One region of the Microvirgula sp. AG722 genome, then DNA from elsewhere that is predicted to be linked to it. Evidence: predicted binding sites of a transcription regulator. Region 1 holds the regulator's gene; each other region holds the start of a gene.
What was found. The regulator sigma-54, encoded in region 1, starts transcription at its own class of promoters, with help from an activator protein. The targets are predictions, from matches to a motif close to CTGGCACGCTTCATGCTT.
Positions count from the first base shown of each region.

Region 2: the regulator sigma-54 is predicted to act here: its motif matches at 2,241-2,258, upstream of DFO50_RS18345 (circularly permuted type 2 ATP-grasp protein).
Region 3: the regulator sigma-54 is predicted to act here: its motif matches at 3,539-3,556, upstream of DFO50_RS05075 (flagellar hook-length control protein FliK).
Region 4: the regulator sigma-54 is predicted to act here: its motif matches at 2,989-3,006, upstream of DFO50_RS10755 (acyl-CoA dehydrogenase family protein).

Region 1 covers NZ_QLTJ01000004.1:31,054-36,296, forward strand. The annotation lists gene rapZ (RNase adapter RapZ) at 1-25, opposite strand, end outside; gene hprK (HPr(Ser) kinase/phosphatase) at 6-962, opposite strand; gene ptsN (PTS IIA-like nitrogen regulatory protein PtsN) at 955-1,422, opposite strand; gene hpf (ribosome hibernation-promoting factor, HPF/YfiA family) at 1,688-2,026, opposite strand; gene DFO50_RS07925 (RNA polymerase factor sigma-54) at 2,097-3,542, opposite strand; gene lptB (LPS export ABC transporter ATP-binding protein) at 3,552-4,286, opposite strand; gene lptA (lipopolysaccharide transport periplasmic protein LptA) at 4,283-4,852, opposite strand; gene lptC (LPS export ABC transporter periplasmic protein LptC) at 4,830-5,243, opposite strand, start outside.
Region 2 covers NZ_QLTJ01000029.1:10,958-16,200, forward strand. The annotation lists gene DFO50_RS18340 (alpha-E domain-containing protein) at 1-729, opposite strand, end outside; gene DFO50_RS18345 (circularly permuted type 2 ATP-grasp protein) at 749-2,188, opposite strand; gene DFO50_RS18350 (glycosyltransferase family 39 protein) at 2,586-3,161, opposite strand; gene DFO50_RS18355 (EAL domain-containing protein) at 3,454-5,243, shown strand, end outside.
Region 3 covers NZ_QLTJ01000002.1:298,904-304,146, reverse strand. The annotation lists gene fliG (flagellar motor switch protein FliG) at 1-839, shown strand, start outside; gene DFO50_RS05090 (FliH/SctL family protein) at 844-1,656, shown strand; gene fliI (flagellar protein export ATPase FliI) at 1,643-3,046, shown strand; gene fliJ (flagellar export protein FliJ) at 3,054-3,488, shown strand; gene DFO50_RS05075 (flagellar hook-length control protein FliK) at 3,598-4,839, shown strand; gene fliL (flagellar basal body-associated protein FliL) at 4,953-5,243, shown strand, end outside.
Region 4 covers NZ_QLTJ01000007.1:32,865-38,107, forward strand. The annotation lists gene ssuD (FMNH2-dependent alkanesulfonate monooxygenase) at 1-35, opposite strand, end outside; gene msuE (FMN reductase) at 81-653, opposite strand; gene DFO50_RS10750 (acyl-CoA dehydrogenase family protein) at 709-1,836, opposite strand; gene DFO50_RS10755 (acyl-CoA dehydrogenase family protein) at 1,848-2,957, opposite strand; gene gor (glutathione-disulfide reductase) at 3,234-4,583, shown strand; gene DFO50_RS10765 (hypothetical protein) at 4,687-5,243, opposite strand, start outside.

The sequences.
Region 1 (5,243 bases):
GTCCGCTAATCAGGATCAGCTGCATTTTCCTGCTCCCTCAACATGCGCGTCTGCCGTTCGATGAAGTCGCGCGTGCTGTCGATGCCCCTGAGCTGGAGAATGTAATTGCGAACGGCGGTTTCGACCAGCACGCCCAGGTTGCGACCGGCAGCCACCGGAATGGTGACCTTGCGGATTTTGACGTTCAGGACTTCCTGCGTTTCCGACTGGATGGCCAGCCGGTCGATGTCCTGCATGATCTGGTCGGTGGCCTTGACCAGATGGATGATCAGTTTGAGGATCTTTTTCGGCCGGATGGCGGTTTCGCCAAACACCGTGCGGATATTGAGGATGCCGAGGCCGCGCACTTCAAGGAAATCGCGCAGCATGTCCGGGCAGCGTCCTTCCAGGGTTTCCGGGCCGATGCGGAACAGGTCGACCGCGTCGTCGGCCACCAGGCCGTGGCCGCGGGAAATCAGTTCCAGTGCCAGTTCGCTCTTGCCCATCGCGCTGTCGCCGGTAATCAGCACGCCGACCTCGAGCACGTCGAGGAACACGCCGTGCAGCACGGTGGACACCGCCAGGACTCGCGCCAGGTAGATGCGCATCACGTCCATCAGGTACGGCGAGGCCTGGCTCGAGGCGATCAGCGGCACGCGCTGGTGTTCGCAGGCGGCCTTCAGTGCGGCCGGAACCGGCTGGCCGTTGGCGACGATGATGGCCGACATCGGCAGCCGGAACAGCTGCTCCAGCGCTTCGCGGGCCGCGTCCTGTCCCAGCTGGTTCAGGTAGTCGCATTCGGCGACGCCGAGCACCTGCAGGCTGTTCGGGTGGATCAGGTTCAGGTGGCCGACCAGGGCCAGGGTTGGCCGCTGGTCGTCGGTGCCGATCAGGTTGTCGATGCCGGACGAGCCGGCGACCCAGTTCAGATTGAGTTTCTGCCGGTTGTCCTGATAAAGCTTCCTGACCGTGATGCTAGGCATGGCTGTCCTGCTGGGTGGTCAGAAGCTGGAACAGGGTCTGGGCATCCGGTGCGGCGGCCAGCGCTTCGCGCAGCTGGCGGCGGCTGAACATCTGTGCGAGTTCCGACAGTACCTGCAGATGCAGGTCGGTTGCCTGCTCGGGCACCAGCAGCACGAACAGCAGGCTGACCGGCTTGCCATCGGGCGAGTCGAACGGAATCGGGGATTTCAGGCGGATGAAGCAGCCGGCGACGTCCTTGAGCCCCTTGGCGCGACCGTGCGGGATGGCAACCCCGTGACCGAGTCCGGTGGAGCCGAGTTTTTCCCGGGCGAACAGGCTGTCGAAAACGGTGCTGCGGGCAATGCCGTAGGCGTTCTCGAACAGGATGCCGACATGCTCGAACACGCGTTTCTTGCTGCTGACGTCGAGATCGACGAGCAGGTGGTCGGTGCTGGGCAGGATCTTTGCGATCAGACTCATGGTCGTCAACGAGTACGAGTAATCAAAACGGGGCCATTCTAGCCGGTTACGGCGGGAGCGTCTGCCGCATTAGTGGGCACCCCGGCCGGTCTGCACCAGCAAAGGGCGGACCGGCAGCGGAATGCCTGTGCCGGCACCCCTCCGGGCGCGAGGGCCCGCAATCAAACGGGGGGACTGCCGTTTCCGGCAGTCCCCCCCTTTCAGTCAGGCCTGAGCCAGCGGCACGACGACCGCGGGCGCTTGCCCTTGTGAGTCTTCTTCAGGCTCAGGCTTCGGAGCCGGCGGACAGCTCCTGTGCCTTGTGCGCCTTGTCCGAGAAGTGATCCGTACTCTTCTCCTTGTGCTTCAGCACCTGTCTGTCCAGCTTGTCTGCAACCAGGTCGATGGCCGCATACATGTCGGCTGCGACTTCCTCGACGTGGATGTCCTTGCCCTTCAGGTGAACGTCGACCGTCACTTTCTGGTCGAGTTTCTCGACCGAGAGGGCGACGTTGACGGCAATGACGTTATCGACGTGGCGGGTGATGCGGTCGATTTTTTCCGACAGGTAGTCGCGCAGGCTCGGAGTGACTTCGAGATGGACGCCGGTGATGTTCAGGTTCATACCCTAACTCCTTCTGGTGGGCTGGCGTATCCATGTTGCTGGATACGCAGGGGGCGCGCCTTGACGCGCGTTAAATCGTTTTCCGCTGGTTTACCGGTGGTATCAGCAATGCCTCGCGATACTTGGCGACGGTGCGGCGGGCAACCTGGATGCCCTCGTCACCGAGCCGTTCGGCCAGCACGCTGTCCGACAGCGGTTTGTGCGGGTCTTCGTCGGCAATCAGCTTGCGCAACCGCGCCTTGATGGCGGTAGCCGAGCATTCGCCGCCGGAATCGGTGTCCAGCGCCGTGCCGAAGAAGTACTTGAGTTCGAACACGCCACGCGGACAGATCAGATACTTGCTGCTGGTCACGCGGGAGATGGTCGACTCGTGCAATCCCAATTCGTCGGCGACGTCGCGCAGCACCATGGGGCGCATTGCGACTTCACCCTGATCAAAGAACGCCTGCTGTCGCTCGACGATGACCTGCGACACCCTGAGTATAGTGTCGGCCCGCTGTTCGATGTTGCGGATCAGCCACTTGGCTTCCTGCAGCCGGCCGGACAATTGTCCGGCCTCGCCGCGGTGCCGGCTGAGCATCTGCGCGTACAGCTGATTTACTTTCAATTTGGGCTGAGTCGCAGGATTCAAGAGGGGCAGCCAGATTCCGTTGCGATCGCGACGGACCAGCACGTCGGCCATTACGTAGTGGGTGTCGCCGCTGCCGAAACCGGCGGCCGGACGCGGGTTCAGCGAGGCGATCAGCGCCTGGGCCTGCCGGATCGATTCGTCGTCGGCGCCGGTGGCGCGGCGCAGCCGGGTGAAGTCGCGGTTGGCGAGCAGCGGCAGGTGGTGGCGGACGATGTCCTGCGCCAGCGGCCTGGCCGGCGACTCGGGCCGGGCCGCCAGTTGCAGCAGCAGCGATTCGGTCAGATCGCGCGAGGCGACACCGGCCGGCTCGAACTGCTGGACCAGGGTCAGCGCCACGGTCAGCTCGTCGGGATCGATCTCCAGTTCCGCCGGCAGATGGACGGCAAGCTCTTCCAGCGGGCAGGGCAGGTAGCCGTCGTCGTCCAGTTCCTCGATGATGACCATCGCCATTGCCCGGTCGCGGACCGACAGCGGCAGCTCGGCCAGCTGCGCCAGCAGATGCTCGCGCAGCGTGGTGGCCCGGGTCAGGTTCTGGTGCGGGTCCCAGTCGTCGTCTTCGTCGCTGCCGTTGCGGCCGTAGCTGGACCAGTCGTTGACCAGGTTCAGGTCGGTGGCGCTGTCGTCGTTGCCGCCGGCCCCGTCCTGCTGCTGCGGTGGCTCACGCGGCTCGTCATGGCCGTTGATGGCAATCTCGCCGGCATCGCTGACTTCCGCGCCGTTTTCGTCACGGCCCTCGTCGCGCTCCAGCAGCGGATTGTCGGCGATGAACTGTTCCACTTCCTGTTGCAAGTCCAGCGTCGAGAGCTGCAGCAGCCGGATCGACTGTTGCAGTTGGGGCGTAAGGGTCAGTTGCTGACCCAGCTTGAGCTGGAGGCTTTGCTTCATGGCCGCTGTCTAGAGGTGGAAATGCTCGCCCAGGTAGACGCGGCGGACATTTTCGTCCTCGACCAGCGCCTGGGGCTTGCCGGCGGCAAGTACGCTGCCGGCATTGATAATGTAAGCCCGATCGCAGATGCGCAGGGTTTCGCGAACATTGTGATCGGTGATCAGTACGCCGATGCCGCGCTCCTTCAGGTAGGAGATGATCTTCTGGATATCGATGACGGCAATCGGGTCAACGCCGGCAAACGGTTCGTCCAGCAGGATGAAACGCGGGCGCATGGCCAGCGCGCGGGCGATTTCCACCCGGCGGCGCTCGCCGCCGGACAGCGACAGCGCCGGGTTGTCGCGCAGGTGGGCGATGTTCAGATCGTCGAGCAGCAGCTCCAGTTCTTCCTGGATCTTCGCCCCTTTCAGTCCGGTCAGCTCAAGCACGGCGAGAATGTTTTCCTCGACCGTGAGCTTGCGGAAGATCGAGGCTTCCTGCGGCAGATAGCCGATGCCGAGCCGGGCACGCTGGTGGATGGCCAGATGGCTGGCATCGATATCGTCGATATGGATGTCGCCGGCATCGGCCGGCACCAGGCCGACGATCATGTAGAAACTGGTGGTCTTGCCGGCGCCGTTCGGACCGAGCAGACCGACGACCTCGCCGCTGTTGATTTCCAGCGAGACGTCCTGGACCACCGTGCGCTTCTTGTAGCGCTTCTGCAGGTGGCGGACGCTGAGGCGACTGGTGGCTTGCGTCATTTATTGGCGCCTTCCTTCTTTTCACGCGGCTGGATCACCACGGTGACACGGCCCTTGCCGCCCTTCATTGCCTGGCCATGGGCATCGCTGCGGGTGCCGGTGGCCTGGAATTGCTGGGTCTTGCCGTCGTAGATGATCACATTGCCGGTGACGACGTCGCCACCGCGCTGAACTCTGCCGTTGTCATAGATTGTAACCAGTTGCTTGGCGTTGTCGTAGTCAATGCGCTGGCCCTTGCCGTTGATCCACTCGACCTTGCCGTCGCTGTCAGGGTCGAGGCGCTGGCGGAAGGTGGCCGGGTTGCCGATGGCGGTGCCGTACTGGTTGCCGGCCTTGTCCTGGTTCACCGTCAGTTTGGCGGCGGTCAGCTTCGATGTGCCCTGGGTCAGGATCACATTGCCTTCGTAGACGGTCACGCCCTTCTGCTGGTCGAGACTGGCCTGGTCGGCTTCGATATTGATCGGTTTGCTGCGGTCGGCCTTTTCGGCATGGGCGGCGAGGGCGCTGCAGACGATCAGGGCACCTGCGGCGAGGCGGAAGGAATTATTCGGATTTCGGCGGAGCATAAGTCATCCTGACGCGCGATTTGAGTTTGTATTGTTGGGTGGCATCGGCGTAGTGGAAACCCACCGAGTCAATGCGGTTGCCGCCTTCGACGTAGATTGCCGGCGCCAGGGTGTCGGCGGTGCGCTTGCGCGTATCGACGGTCAAGCGGGTGGTGTCCAGCGTGGCCGGCAGCGGATGCTGCGCCGAAGGCTCTCGCCGGGCGCGGACCTTGCCGTCGAGGAAGGCGATGCCGGTATCGTTGTTGTACAGGCCGCTGGTGGTAAAGATCGACAGATCCTTCCGTCCCAGGCTGTACTGTTCCAGCGTCGAGTCGGTAAAGAATACCCGCTTGTCTTCCGGATATTGCCACATGGATTTGCCGAAGGCGTGGCGGTCGATGCGGCCATTGGC
Region 2 (5,243 bases), on a different contig from region 1:
GATTTCGGCATAGCAGGCGCGCAGCGAACGCGGCACGTCCGGACGCAGGATCAGCAGTTCGGTCACCCGCCGTGCATCCAGGCTGTCGCGATAGGCAGCGTGATAGGCCTCGAACGCCGACAGCGAACGCAGCAGCGCACTCCAGGCGTAGAAGTCCGGTGCGCTGTCCTCGGCGGCTTCGGCCACCAGATGCGACTTCACGTCCAGCAGCCGCGCAGTATTGTCGGCTCGCTCGATAAAGATGCCGAGACGGATAAAGCAGAAGGCGTCATTGCGCTGCAGGGTGCCGTGCGTCGCGCCGCGGAACAGGTGCGAGCGCTCCTTCACCCAGTCGAAAAACGACGACACGTTCGGCACGCCGCGCGCGGGCAGCGTACGGCCTTCGAGCCAGGTGGCATTGATCGCCTCCCACATTTCCGCCGTGATCTGGCCACGCACCGCATGGGCGTTTTCGCGCGCGGCCTTGATGCAGCTGAGCACCGAGGACGGGTTGTCCAGATCCAGCGCCATGAAGTCGAACAGCCGTTCGACGTCCAGTTGAACCTGCTTGGCCTCGAAGGCCTGCAGCGAGCCGGTCACCACCAGCGGCGCATTCAGTTCGATGCCGCTGCCGCGCGATTGCGGCAGCAGCGACAGCGAGTGGGTGACATCAAGCATGCGCACCAGATTTTCGGCGCGCTCCAGGTATCGGCTCATCCAGTAGAGCTGGGCAGCAGTGCGCGAGAGCATGGGATCGGTTCCGTAGTCTTTAGAGGGAGGGGCCGGATTCCAGCACCCAGGTGTCCTTGGTGCCGCCGCCCTGTGACGAGTTCACCACCAGCGAACCGGCCTTCAGCGCGACCCGGGTCAGCCCGCCGGCCACCATCGAAATCTCGCGGCCGGTCAGCACGAACGGTCGCAGGTCGATATGGCGTGGCGCGATGCCGCTGTCGACAAAGGTCGGGCAACTCGACAGGCACAGCGTCGGCTGGGCAATGTAATTGGCCGGTGCGGCTTCTATCCGGCGGCGGAAATCGTCGATTTCCTGCCGGGAGGCCGCCGGGCCGACCAGCATGCCGTAGCCGCCGGCACCATGGACTTCCTTCACCACCAGCTCGGGCAGGTGGGCCAGCACGTGTGACAGGTCTTCTGCACGCCGGCACTGCCAGGTCGGCACGTTGTACAGAATCGGCTCCTCGCCAAGGTAGAAGCGGATCATGTCCGGCACGAACGGATAGATCGACTTGTCGTCGGCCACCCCGGTGCCGATCGCATTGGCCAGGATCACCGTGCCCTGACGATAGGCGGACAGCAGTCCCGGCACGCCAAGCATCGAGTCACTGCGGAAGGCCAGCGGGTCGAGAAAGGCGTCGTCGATGCGACGGTAGATCACGTCGACCCGCTGCGGCCCCGCCGTGGTGCGCATGAACACGCCGTCGTCGTTGACGAACAGGTCCTGGCCCTCGACCAGCTCAACCCCCATCTGCTGGGCCAGGAACGCATGCTCGAAGTAGGCCGAGTTGTACGGCCCCGGCGTCAGCACCACCACCGTCGGCGCCTCGACCTGGCTTGCATGGCGCAGCGTGTTCAGCAGCAGGGTCGGATAGTGCTCGACCGGGGCGACCGGATAGCGGGCGAACAGCTCCGGGAACAGCCGCATCATCATCTTGCGGTTTTCCAGCATGTAGCTGACGCCGGACGGCACGCGCAGATTGTCTTCCAGCACGTAGTAGCCACCGTCGGCGTGACGGATCAGGTCCACCCCGGCGATATGGGTATAGATGTCGTGCGGCAGGTCCAGCCCCTGCATCGCCGGCTGGTACTGGGCATTGGCAAACACCTGCTCGGCCGGAATCAGCCCGGCGCGAACGATGTCATGGTCGTGATAGATGTCGTACAGAAAGCGGTTCAGCGCACTGACCCGCTGGCGCAGGCCGGCTTCCAGCATCCGCCACTCGTCGGCCGGCACGATACGCGGCACGGTGTCGAACGGGATCAGCCGCTCGGCGCCGGCTTCGTCGCCGTAAACGGCAAAGGTGATCCCGGCCTTGTGGAACAACAGATCGGCTTCGGCATGCTTGTCCGCCAGCCACTGCGGCGTATGCGCATGCAGCCAGTCGGCAAACGGCTGGTAGTGCGGGCGCACGGCGCCCGAGGCAAGCAGCATTTCGTCGTAATGCGCCGGTGCCGGCAAGGTAAGCGCGTGCATGGCTGCTCCCGTGTCTGATTCGCCGCAGGGGTGCGGCGTACGCTCCACGCAGACGCAAATGCCGTGCCAGCACGGCGGTTACGCACGGGAAGACGCTGTCAGATCATCATAGATGGCAGCCGGGCCTGACCTGCGCGCGGCGCCTGCAGTCAGTGCGCGGCGCGCTCGAACAGGGTCAGGTGTTCCGACGTGTCACCCTCCTGACTGCCTCGCCAGAACAGCGCCCAGCCCGATGGTAGCGGCATCGGCGCGCCCCGGGTTTCGGCCAGCAGCTAGCGGCAGTACTACCAGTCTGGCAGCAATCGGTTCAGATAGCGCCGTGTCCGGCAAGCGGGCAGCAGCACCGGCAGCAGCACGCTGCTCAGGGCAAAGATCGCCGGAATGAACAGCCCCTTGCTCATCGCGGCCATGCCGACCCCCAGCCCCAGCCAGACCGCATCACGCCGGCGCACAGCGCAACGTCGGTAAACAGGTCGTGCACGTGCTTGATCATGCCGACCGAGCCAAGGTACAGCGCCAGCGTCATCAGCACCCGCCGGTCAGTCAGTCGTGCGGCGGCAAACGAGGCCCGGGCAAACAGCACGACAAAGACCGCTGCCAGCCCGGTGTAAAAGGCACTGGCCAGCCGCGCAGCGTCATGCAGCGGCAGGACAGGCTGAAGCCAGTGGGCAAACAGCGTTGCCGTCCAGTAATACAGTGGCGGTTTTTCCAGAAACGGCTGGCCGGCATTGGTTGGCACCAGCAATTGCCCGCTTTCGACCATATGCTGAATGATGCCGAAGCTGTAGGCCTCGTCCTGTTTCCAGGGGGTATGGCCAAGCGTGCCGGGCAACAGGCAGACCAGCAGGGCGCACAGCAGCCCGATGGCCAGCGGCCAGGACAGCGTGAGCCAGCCGCCCGTCCGCCATGTGTCGCGGACGGGGGAAGGGATGGCGGCAATGGGGGAGCGGAAAACAGTCGGGCTCGAGCTCATGGCTGGGCAGGTCGCAAACAACAGTATTCGTGTCATTTTGCCCGACAGCAATTAGTGCTCAATGAGCGCTTTCATGCTGGCCGGCCCGGTTTTTTCCGCCAGGCGGAATTCGGCTGAAATAACAAATATCGCTAAATACCCAGATAGCAAATGTCGATATGATGTGCATGGGCAGAGACGCACCGGCCCGGACAGCAGGCCCGATCGCGAAGGAACGCCCTCCCCTTCGACACGGGGCCTGTCGCGCAGGCCGAAATAACGAACAGACAAGCTCGGTCCCGGAGACGCAAACGTGTTCACCCCCTTAGTCAAACTGGCAGGCAAGCTCAGGCGCGGCGCCCTGGCCTCGGCCGAACTGCAGGCGCTGGCGCAGGCCATCGATGCCGTGGTCAGCATTGACAGCCGAAACCGGATCACCTTCTTCAACGCGGCGGCTGAAAAGCTTTGGGGTTACCGTCGCGACGAGGTGCTGGGCCGGAACGTCAGTCTGCTGGTACCGTCCGACATCCGCCCGGTCCACGATTCGCTGATCAACCGCAACCGGGATACCGGTGTCGACCGCATTGTCGGCACCCGGCGCGAAATCCGCATCGAACGCAAGGACGGCTCCACGTTCTGGGGCAGCATGTCGCTGTCCAAGGTCCGGCTCGGCAAGAAAATCACCTATACCGCTTTCATCCGCGACGTCAGTGCCGACGTGCAACTGCGCGAAGAACGTCACCTGCTGTCCCTGGTTGCCCATGAAACCGACAACGCGGTCATCATCTGCGACGGGAACATGCAGATCCAGTTCGTGAACCGTGGTTTCACCACGCTGTTCGGCTACCAGCTGGAAGAAGTGCGCGGCAAGCGGCCGGCCCATCTGCTCGCCGGCCCGGAAACCGACCGGGAAACGCTGGAACGGGTCAGTCAGGCTGCCCTGCGCCCGGAGAGCATCTATGAAGAACTGCTGCTGTACGGCAAGCAGGGCGATGCCACCTGGGTCTCGACCGTGGTCAATCCGACCATCGGCAAGGATGGCCGTCTGCAGCATTCGATCTCGGTACTGACCAATATTTCGGAAACCAAGCAACTGCAGCTGCTGCAGGACAGCATCCTGGAAGCCGTGGCCTGCGGGCTGCCGGTCAGCGAAGTGGCCGAGCGCATCTGCCTGCAGGTCGAGCGCATTGCACCGGACGTGATCGCCTCGGTGGTACGCATCGACAAGGAAGGCTGTATCCGCCCGCTGGCCGCACCCAGCCTGCCGGACAGCTATATACAACTGCTCGACGGTCTGCCGATCGGCCCGAATGTCGGCTCCTGCGGCACGGCCGCCTTTCGTGGCACCCCGGTCATCGTGTCGCAGATCGACACCGATCCGCTGTGGGCCGATTACAAGCACCTGGCCCTGCCGCTGGGGCTGCAGGCATGCTGGTCGATTCCGATCAAGGCGCGCGACGGACGGGTGGTCGGCACCTTCGCCCTGTACTACCGCAAGCAGGCGCGGCCTTCGCAGTTCCAGCATCGCATCATCGATGCCTGCGTCTACCTGTACGCGCTGGCGCTGGAGCGCGAGGAAGCCAATGCACGCATCCTGACCCTGGCGCTGTACGACGAACTGACCGGCCTGCCGAACCGCTGGTTCCTGCGCGAGAAACTGGATCAGGCCATTGCCCGGACCCGTGAACGCGGCTCGCAGATGGCGTTCCTGTTTCTCGATCTGGACCGCTTCAAGCACATCAACGACTCGCTGGGCCACCCGATCGGCGATCGCCTGCTGCAGGTCGTCGCCCAGCGGCTGAAACAGCACGCGCAACAGGACTGGATCCTCGGCCGCTTCGGCGGTGACGAGTTCGTGCTGGTCCTGCCCGACTGCGGCGCCGAACGGGCCGGCAGCGAGGTTGAGCGCCTGCTGGCCTGCATGGTCGAACCGGTCCGTATCGACGACCATACCATCACGACGTCGGTCAGCATCGGCATCAGCCTGTTTCCGCATGATGGCGACGATATCGACACCCTGTTCAAGCATGCCGACATGGCCATGTACCAGGCCAAATCGGCCGGACGCGGCACCTTCCGCTTCTTCAGTCATGACCTGAACCG
Region 3 (5,243 bases), on a different contig from region 1:
CCGCCCAGCTGTTCAAGGACGAAGCGCGGATGCGCGCGTCCATCGACTCGTCCGACGAATTCCTGCGCAGCGTGCTGACCGAGGCGCTGGGCGAGGACAAGGCCTCGAACCTGCTGGACAAGATTACCCAGGGCAACGACCACACCGGCATCGAAAGCCTGAAGTGGATGGACCCGTCCAGCGCGTCCGACCTGATCCGCAACGAGCACCCGCAGATCATCGCCACCATCCTGGTCCACCTGGACCCGGACCAGTCGAGCGCGATCCTGTCGAACTTTACCGAGCGGCTGCGCAACGACGTGCTGCTGCGTATCGCCACACTCGAAGGCGTGCAGCCGCAGGCGCTGCGCGAACTGAACGACGTGCTGACCCAGCTGCTGTCCGGCTCCGACCGGATCAAGAAGAGCGCCATGGGGGGCGTGCAGCTGGCGGCCGAAATCCTCAACTTCATGGGGGCGCAGGTCGAAGGCGCCGCGCTGGGATCGATCCGCGAGCACGACCCGGATCTGGCCCAGCGCATCCAGGACAAGATGTTCGTGTTCGAGAACCTGTGCGATATCGACAACCGGTCGATCCAGGTGCTGCTGCGCGAAGTCTCCAGCGAAAGCCTCATTACCGCCCTCAAGGGCACCAGCGAGACCCTCAAGGACAAGATCTTCAAGAACATGTCGTCGCGGGCCGCGGAAATGCTCAAGGACGACCTGGAGGCCAAGGGACCGGTCAAGGTGTCCGAGGTCGAGGCCGAGCAAAAGGAAATTCTCAAGATCGTTCGCAAACTGGCCGACGACGGCCAGATAGTGCTGGGCGGCAAGGGTGGCGAGGAAGGTGTTGTCGAATAAGCCCGTGTCAGGCGAAGACGCTGCGTGGCAGCGTTGGGACCTTCGCCCCATAGAGCCCCCGGCCCCCCCGGCGTTTCTGACGCCGGCCAAGGCCCGCGCGCGCCTGGATCCGGTCGCGCCGGAAGTCGTGGCCGAGCCGGAACCGGAAGTCGTCGACGAGCCGGAAATCGATCCGCGCGGCGTCGATGTGCCGACCGAAGAGGTCGACATCGAGCCGGAAACGCTGTCGTCGTACCCGACCGCCGCCGAACTGGAAGCCATTCACCAGGAAGCATGGCAGGCCGGTTTCGAGGCCGGTCACGCCGAAGGTCTGGACAAGGGCCGCGAAGAAGGCAAAGTTGCGGCACATGACGAACTGCGCCCCGAGCTGCAGGCCGAACTGGCGCTGCTGCAGGCGCTGCGCACACGGCTGGAAACCTCGCTGACCCAGCTGGAGTCCGACCTGGCGCCGCAACTGCTGTCGCTGGCGCTGGAATGTGCGGACCGGCTGGTTGGCGCGCACGTGGCGGCCTGCGAGGATGCCCTGGAACCGCTGCTGACCGGGGCGCTGGCCAATCTGGCCGGCTCGCTGAAGCAGGCCCGGCTGCGCGTGCATCCCGACGACCTGATCGTCGCGCGCCGCGTGATCGAACGCGAGGCGGCCGATGCCAGCTGGCAGTACATTCCCGACGCCTCGGTCGGACGCGGCGGCTGCCTGATCGACCTGCCCAGCGGGCGGATCGACCTGCGCCTGGCCACCCGGCGCGAAGCGCTGGGTGAAGCGCTCGGCGCCGAACCGGTGCCGGGTGACGTCGAGGCGGATCATGTCGTCCGCTGAGACCGGCCAATCCGGCCATCCGTGGAGTGATTACCTGTCCGCCTGCCGCGACACCGTGCGCACGGCGGACCTGTCGCGACCGAACGGCCAGCTGACGCGCGTCACCGGCATGGTGATGGAGGCGGCCGGGCTGCGGCTGCCGGTCGGCGGCGCCTGTTCGGTCTGCCTGCCGGACGGCCGGCGGGTTGAAGCCGAAGTGGTCGGCTTCAACACCGATACCCTGTTCCTGATGCCGGTCAACAACGTGCACGGCCTGATGCCGGGCATTGCCGTCGAACCGCTGATCGTGCATTCGCCGCCGCGCTTCGGCCACAGCCAGGCGCCGTCCGACCAGGCTGGCGGGCGACGGGTGCCGGTCGGCTTCAAACTGCTGGGGCGCATCGTCGACTCGCTCGGGCGACCGCTCGACGACGGCGGCGAGATCCTGGCCGACGATTTCTATCCGCTGTACTCGCAGCCGGTCAATCCGCTCGACCGCGACCCGGTGCGCAACAGCATGGACGTCGGCGTGCGCGCCATCAACGGCCTGCTGACGGTCGGCCGCGGCCAGCGTCTCGGCCTGTTCGCCGGCTCCGGTGTCGGCAAATCGGTGCTGCTCGGCATGATGGCCAAGTACACCCGTGCCGACGTGGTCGTGGTCGGGCTGATCGGCGAGCGGGGCCGCGAGGTCAAGGACTTCATCGAAGCCATTCTCGGCGAGGAAGGCCTCGCCCGTTCGGTCGTGGTCGCCGCGCCGGCCGACTCGCCGCCGCTGATGCGCCTGCACGGTGCCGCCTATGCGACCGCGCTGGCCGAGTACTTCCGCGACCAGGGACTGGACGTCCTGCTGCTGATGGACTCGGTGACCCGCTATGCGATGGCCCAGCGCGAAATCGCCCTGGCCATCGGCGAACCGCCGGTCACCAAGGGCTATCCGCCGTCCGTGTTCGCCAAGCTGCCGCAACTGATCGAGCGGGCCGGTAACGGCCGGCCGGGCGGTGGCTCGATTACCGCGTTCTATACCGTGCTGTCCGAGGGCGATGACCAGCAGGACCCGATTGCCGACAGTGCACGGGCCATTCTCGACGGCCACTTCGTGCTCAGTCGCCGGCTGGCCGAATCCGGCCACTATCCGGCCATCGACATCGAACAGTCGATCAGCCGGGTCATGGCCGACGTCGTCCCGCAGGAACACCTGGACGCCGCCCGCCGCTTCAAGCAGTTCTATTCGCGCTACCAGCGCAACCTGGACCTGATCAGCGTCGGTGCCTACGTGCCCGGCGCCGACCGCCTGCTGGACGAGGCCATCCGCCTCGAACCGGCCATGAATGCCTACCTGATCCAGCCGGCCGGCGAGGCCAGCGACTTCGAGACCTCGCTCGCCGGGCTGGTGCAGGTCACGGGCCAGTGAGCCCGGCATGAACAGCCGTTACGCACTGCTGACCCGGCTGGCGACCGATCGCACCGACGCCGCCGCCAAACTGATGGGCCAGGCACAGCAGCGTCTGGTCCAGGCCGGGCAGAAACTCGCGCAACTGGAGCAGTTTCTGGCCGAATACCGCATGCAGCGCATCCAGCGTGCCAGCACCGGCATGTCGGCCGTGCAGTGGGCCGACTATCAGCGCTTTCTCGAACGCATCGAGACTGCCGTGAATGCCCAGCGCGAGGAACTGGTTCTGCGCGAGGCGGAGTGCGAAGCCACGCGCACCCGCTGGCTGGCCGAGCGCAAGAAACTGAAGGCATTCGAAACCCTCGACGAGCAGGCCGCGCAGCGCGAACAGGCGGTCAAGGCGCGGCGCGAGCAGAAGCTGACCGACGAACTGGCCACCCGCGGTTTCCGCCGTCCACGCTAGGCCGCGACTGGAATTCCGGATCGTTTCTTGCGCCGCATGGCGCATTTTTTCAGGCATGATTCTTGCATTGCTGTTGTCTGTTGTGTACCTAACCTTGGGCCTGCCTGCCATGAGTATTTCGCTTTCCACCCCGACCGTCGCCCAGGCGCAGTCTGCCGCCAGCAGCAAGACCGCTTCGGCAGGAAAAGGACCGTCCACGCCGGACAACACGTTCACACAGCTGGTCGACGAACAGATCGCCGTGCTCGACGGCAAGGGCAAGACCGACAAGACCACCGTGGTCGACGAGGCGGACAGCAAGACCGGGGAGCCGGACGGCAAGGACGTCCGTCCCGATCCGGCAACACTTGCCGCCATGCTGGGCGCGCCGGTGCTGACCGAGCCGGTCAAACCGGTCGTCGACACCGCGGTTGGCGAGCAGGTCGTGGCTGCCAGCGACGACGGTCAGGCCGACCTGCGCCTGACGGGCAGGGACGAGGGCGCCGCGGTCGTGGCCGCCAGCGGTGACAGCGAGGAGAATGCCGCCCAGGCGGCCGACCGTGCCGCTGTGGCGGCGCGCAATGCACAGGGCCAGGCTCAGGTACCGGCACAGGACGGCGGCAAGACCGTCCAGGATGCTGCCGCGCAGCGTGCTGCCGCCACCACCGCTGCCGCGGGCCGGGCTGCGCAGCCCGGCACCCAGGGCGTGGCAAAAGCCACGCTGGACGAAACCGCGCCGGTCGAGAGCAAGCAACCGGTGGACTTCGGCAGCGAACTGCAGGCGGCGGCCCGATCCTCCGGTGCGGCCACCGTCGCCAGCGCCGCCACGCCGCAGCAGGCGGCCTCGGCACTGGCCCATATCGCCAATGGCGGACAGACCGCGCCGACTGCCGCCGCTCCGGCCCCGCTGGCACTGCAGATGCAGCAGCCGGTGACCAGCCCGCAATGGGGCCAGGAGCTCGGCCAGCACGTCGCCCTGCTGGCGCAGCACAAGCTCGACGGGGCTCGCCTGCAGATGAACCCGGAAAAAATGGGGCCGATCGAGGTCACGCTGAAGTTCGGCGCGGAAAATCAGTTGACGCTCAATTTTGTCTCCGCCGTGCCGAATACAAGGGATGTACTGGAACAGAACCTGCCGCGCCTGGCGCAGCAACTGGCCGGGCAGGGCATCCAGCTTGCCGATGCGCAGGTGTCGAGCGGGCAGCGCGATCAGCAGAGCGCGTCGTCATTTGCGCAACAGGGCGGGCAGTCCTCGTCCGGCCGCGGCGACGGCAGTTTTTCGCTGGATGGCAATGCCGGCGCGGGGGTGACGACAACAGTTATCCAGCCTGCGACCGGCAAGGATGATGGAAGAGTCAGCGTATTTGCGTGATACGCTAGTCGGCAAGCGACAATTACGCGAAAATACGTATTTACAAATCTTTACAGGTATTGCACATGGCATCTTTGACAGAAGCTCAACCGGCAGCGGGCGGTAAAAAACTAATGCTGGTCATTGGCGCGCTGGTCGGAGTTGTCCTGTTGCTCGCTGGCGCTGTCGGCTATCTGTTCCTGGCGCACGGCAATGGCGAAAGCAAGCCGAAGGCTGAAGAAGCCGCCGCCGCGCCGGCCGCGCCGACGTTCAGCAAGATCGACACCTTCGTCGTCAACCTGTCCGATCCGGGCACGATGCTGCAGACCGAACTGCAGGTCGAACTCGGCAAGCCGGGCGACGCCGAGCTGATCTCGGCCTACATGCCGCGCATCCGCAGCAACCTGATCCTGCTGCTGTCCAGC
Region 4 (5,243 bases), on a different contig from region 1:
TCGCCGTGGGTCGGTAAAAACCAGAAAACCTGCATGGTCGCTTTCTGTATCGGGGAAGTCGGGAACAAGGGTGAGGTCATTCAGGCCGCCAGCAGCTCGGCCGCCACCCGGGTCTGTCTGGCCCGCAGCAGCGGCAGGGCCCGCTCGACCGCCAGGTCGATGCGCGTCTGCAGCGCCGGGCTGCTGACCCGGTAGTCGCTGAAGTCGGTTTCGGTGCCGTATACGCCGATCGGCAGCGTCAGCGACTGGAAGAAGCTGAACAGCGGTCGCAACTGGTGATCGATCACCAGCGCATGGCGGTCGCTGCCGCCGGTGGCGGCCAGCAGCACCGGGGTGTCGACCAGTGCGTTCTGGCCGACCAGATCGAAGAAGTGCTTGAACAGGCCCGGATAGGTGCCGCGGAACACCGGAGCGGCGACAATCAGGAAGTCGGCCGATTCGACGGCCGCAAACTGTCTGCGTACGGCCTCCGGCAGGGCCGATACCGAAAAGGCGCCGCCGAGTGCCTTGCCGATATCGCTGATTTCAATCACATCGATATCGACCGGCAACCGCTCGGCAAAGCGCTCCAGCAGGGCTTCCACCAGGGCGGCGGTGCGGGACGGGCGCTGGAAGCTGCCGATGACGGCAGCGATTTTCAGTCTGTGTTGCATGGCATGAACTCCTGTTGGTGCAGCCATCGGCCCGTGGCCGTGGCGAGGGATGGGGTCAGTACGCGCCATGGCGCGGAGGCGGTGTGCCATTCAGGCAGTGGTCGCCGATCACGCGCGCCTGTTGTCGCGCGGGGCGACCGGCGTCATGACGACGGGCGTCGCGCCAGTGCCGGTCCGGGCGGGCGGCATCCGCCAGCAGGCGGCGACCGGCCAGCTCGAACACGGCAGCGCCAGCCTGCGATGCCAGATCGGCGCACAGCACCCGCGCCGCCGTGACGGCCAGCGCGGCCGCATCATGAATGGTCTGGCCCGGCACGGCGGTCAGCGCATCGACCTGCAGTGCCGCGTCGTCGAGCAGCGCACCGGCAGCGGCCTGGCAGGCGCCGAGCCAGCCAAAGCGCGCCAGCCGCTGCGCATCATGGTCATGGCGCAAGACGGCGGCGCTGTCCGCCAGGGCGGCATCGGCGATGCCAAGGTCGATGGCAGCATGCAGCAGCTGGGCCAGCGGTCCGACCCGGCCCGGCGTGTCGAACACCACCCGGTACGGAATCACCGCCAGTGGCCCGACCTCGACCTCGTCGATCGCCACGCCGCCATCCGCTTCGACCCGCAGGCCGGCACTGCCGCGCGGGACAAAGGCCAGCAGCAGGTTGCCATCGCCGGATCTGACCGACAGCGCCACCCAGTCGGCCTGCGCCGCGCCGCCGGCATCGCACTTGCGTCCGTCGATGCGGTAGCGACCGTCGACGCAGTGAATGCGGGTTTCGATCCGACAAACCTCGTCGACACCGGTTTCCGCCAGTGCGGCGGCAAAGCGTTCGCCGTCCAGCGCCCGCCGGAAAAACGCCTGTTTCTGCGGCTCGCTGCCGGTGGCGCGCAACACTTCGAGCACCGCGTAGTGGCTGTGCGCGATACGGGCCAGCGCCGGGTCCCCGGCCGCCAGCAGACGGATCAGCTGCGCCAGGGTGCCGCTGCCGACACCACCGCCGCCATACGCCTTCGGCACGGCCACGCCGCCCAGCCCGCTGGCCCGGAACTGCGCCAGCGCGTCGGGGACACCGCCCTGCAGCCGCAATGCCAGTTGTCGCGCCGCATCGAGCGCCTGCGCGTCATCGGCGCGGGATGCCGTATCAGTCGATGGCGCCGGTCGACGGCGGCGGCGGGGTACGGGAGAAACGGTCATGAGGATTCCAGTCAGAAAGGGGCGCGGAGAGGCGCGGCAGACGGCAGGTCCAGCAGCCGTTCGCCAAGCTGGCGGCAACTGTCGGCGGATGGCGCGTACTGTGCATGGGCCCGGGCATCGCGCCAGCAGCGATCGCGGTCATCGCCATCGACAGCCGGGACCGGCCCGGCCAGCTCGAACAGCGCATCGACCGCACGCAGCGCGATATCGCCGCACAGCACCCGGGCCTGGAGCACCGCCACATCGGCGTCGTTGCCGGCATCCAGCGCGCGGGCAGCGTGGCGCAGCAGTGTCTGCGCCGCAGACAGCCGCACCTGCAGTTCGCCGATCGTCGCCAGCAGCGCATCGGTCTGCGCCCCCGGCCGGCGCCGGGTGCCATCCAGTGCGGCCGCCGCCATGCCGGCGTCGATGGCAGCGGCATACAGCGCCACCGGCGATGGCGACCGGGCCGCCCCGTCGAGGTCGAACACCCACTTCGCCGCGACCGTGACCTGCGTCAGCCGCAGCGTGCCGCCAGCGACGGTGCGCAGCCCGACCGGCACCGCTTCATCCTCGATATCGAGGCCATGCGCGTTATGTGGCACCAGCGCCAGCCACGTCCGCTGCCGGGCGTCCCGGGCCGGCACCGCCAGCCACTCGGCAAAGCCGGCGCCGGCGACCTGGTGCAGCTCGCCGTTCAGACGCAGCGCGCCGCCGGAATCCGGTTCGCCATCGACAGTGCCGGCCGGCGCGGAGGCGAAATGCCGTCCCTGCAGCAATTCGCGGTACAGCAGGCGCTGTTGCGCCCCGCCCGCCGTCCGCAGCCGTTCCAGCGTGTCGACATGGGCGAGCAGAATGCGGGCAATCGACGGATCGGCCGCCGCCAGGGTGCGAAAGATCGCGGTCAGGGTCTGGCGCGATACCCCGGCACCGCCGTGCTCGCGCGGCACGGTCACCGCCCACAGCCCGGCGCGGGTCATGGCCGCCAGTTCGTCCCATGGCAGGCGCCGCTCGCGGTCGCGCACGGCAGCCCCCGGCGCGAATTGCGCGGCCAGGGTACGGGCGGTGTCCAGTGCTTCATCGTCGCTGCGGATCAGGTGCACGGCGATGTCGACGATCGGTTCGATGGCGCGGATGGTCATCAGGGGCTCCGGCAAATTTCTCATAACTGTTCAGCAGCTTGCGTGCCAGAAACCCAACCTTCTGTTATATAAGCCTTTCCCCGTTTCGCGCGCCGATCACTGTACGAATCCGGACAGCGCCACTGTCCGGATTCGTACAGCGGCATGGCCCCGATGCGGGAAATGCAGCAGCGCCGGTCGTCGGCAGACGGCCCGGTCTGCTATCGTTCGGTCTCGTTCCGGCATGCCGGCCCCACCTACCGGCCCTTGCGGCCTTCACCGGGAGACTCTCGCCCCATGGCTCAATACGATCTCGACCTGTTTGTCATCGGCGCCGGTTCCGGCGGGGTACGCGCGGCGCGCGTCGCCAGTCAGCACGGCGCACGCGTCGCCATCGCCGAAGAAGCGAATTTCGGCGGCACCTGCGTCAACCGTGGCTGTGTGCCGAAAAAACTGTTCGTGTATGCGAGCCGCTTTGCCGCCGAGTTCGAACAGGCCGCCGCCTATGGCTGGCAGCTGCCGAAGCCCGCCTTCGACTGGCCGACGCTGCTGCGGAACAAGGATGCCGAGATCGCGCGTCTGGAAAGCGTGTACCGCCGCAACCTCGACCAGGCCGGCGTCACCATCCATGCCGAACGTGCCGTACTGGAAGATGCGCACACCGTGCGTCTGAGCACCAGCGGCAAACGCCTGACCGCCGCCCATATCCTGATTGCCGTCGGTGGCCGGCCGCATGCCGGCCCGGCCTTCCCCGGCCAGGAACTGACCATCACCTCGGACGAGGTGTTCCACCTGCAACAGTTGCCGCGTCGCATCCTGATTGTCGGCGGCGGCTATATCGCCATCGAATTCGCCGGCATCTTTGCCGGACTTGGCGTCAACACCGCACTGCTGCATCGCGGCCCGCACGTGCTGCGCGGCTTTGACGAGGAAATCCGCACCACGCTGGAAGACAGCTACCGCCAGCGCGGCATCCGCATGCTGCTGAACAACACGCTGGCCCGGCTGGAGAAAACTGCCGACGGACTGCGCGCCACCCTGGCTGACGGCAGCACGGTCGAGACCGATGTGGTCATGCTGTGCGTCGGCCGCCGCCCGTACACTGGCGAGCTCGGGCTGGACGCGGCCGGCGTGGCCACCGGAAAGAACGGGGAGATCCGGGTCGATGCGCAATCGTGCACCAATGTGCCGTCGATCCACGCAGTCGGCGACGTGACCGACCGCGTCAACCTGACCCCGGTCGCCATCCGCGAAGGCCAGGCCTTTGCCGACAGCGTGTTCGGTCAGCGACCGGCGACTGTCGATCACTCACTGGTACCCACGGCGGTGTTCTCGACCCCGGAAATCGGCACGGTCGGCCCGAGCGAGGAAGCCGCCCGCGAACGCTACCCGGCACTGAAGGTGTATCGCGCCCGCTTCCGGCCGATGAAAACCGCATTTGCCGCCAGCAACGAACCGATGCTGATGAAGATGCTGGTCGACGGCGAAACCGACCGGGTGGTCGGCGCCCATGTGCTCGGCGAAGGCGGGGCGGAGATGATCCAGTTGCTGGCGGTATCGATCGGCATGGGCGCGACCAAGGCCGACCTCGACCGCACCATCGCACTGCACCCGTCCGCCGCCGAGGAATGGGTGACGATGCGCTGAGTATTCATTGAGTACTCATTGGCCTGCGTGAGCAACCCGGGGTTTTCCCGGTCCCGGCCATGAGGACACCGCCCCCCGGGATGACATCACGGCATGCTTGTGGTCAATCCGACGACCACTGCGCATACAGGCCGGCACGACGGAAGTTGTCACCGTGCTGCTGCGATGGCCCTCCCGGGCTTAACCGCAAATAGCTGCAATCATCTGCAGGCCGCTTTTCCCTGGTCCGGCGAAGGTCCCAATAACCATCCGTGGAAAGAACCCAGGCTTGTCCCCCCGTCTGACTGAGCTCCATCACCTCGGGAGTGGCAAGCCGGCAAGCTTTGAGCACTCGGGTCACAAGATGACGATCCGGTGACCGGCCTGCCTGCGCAAGAGCGGCCTCAAGGGTATGCACAGGGGTCTGCCACTGTTCTTGCTGCCCCTTTTCCTGTGACCCGACCCGGCAATCTCCGCAAACAAATGCGGTGCAGGGATGATCGTCATGAGGAATGAGCAATGCAGCAAAACACGCTCTTTCCTGGAACAACTTCGCCTGGCGAAGAGGTTGTCTGGCCTCCTGCATCATGCCGATGACGCGGTCAGCGGAAGGAGGGTGCTCAGGTAGCTGTTTCAACAAGGCGTCCAGCCAGATGGCATTGAACAAAGACGCATCGTTCC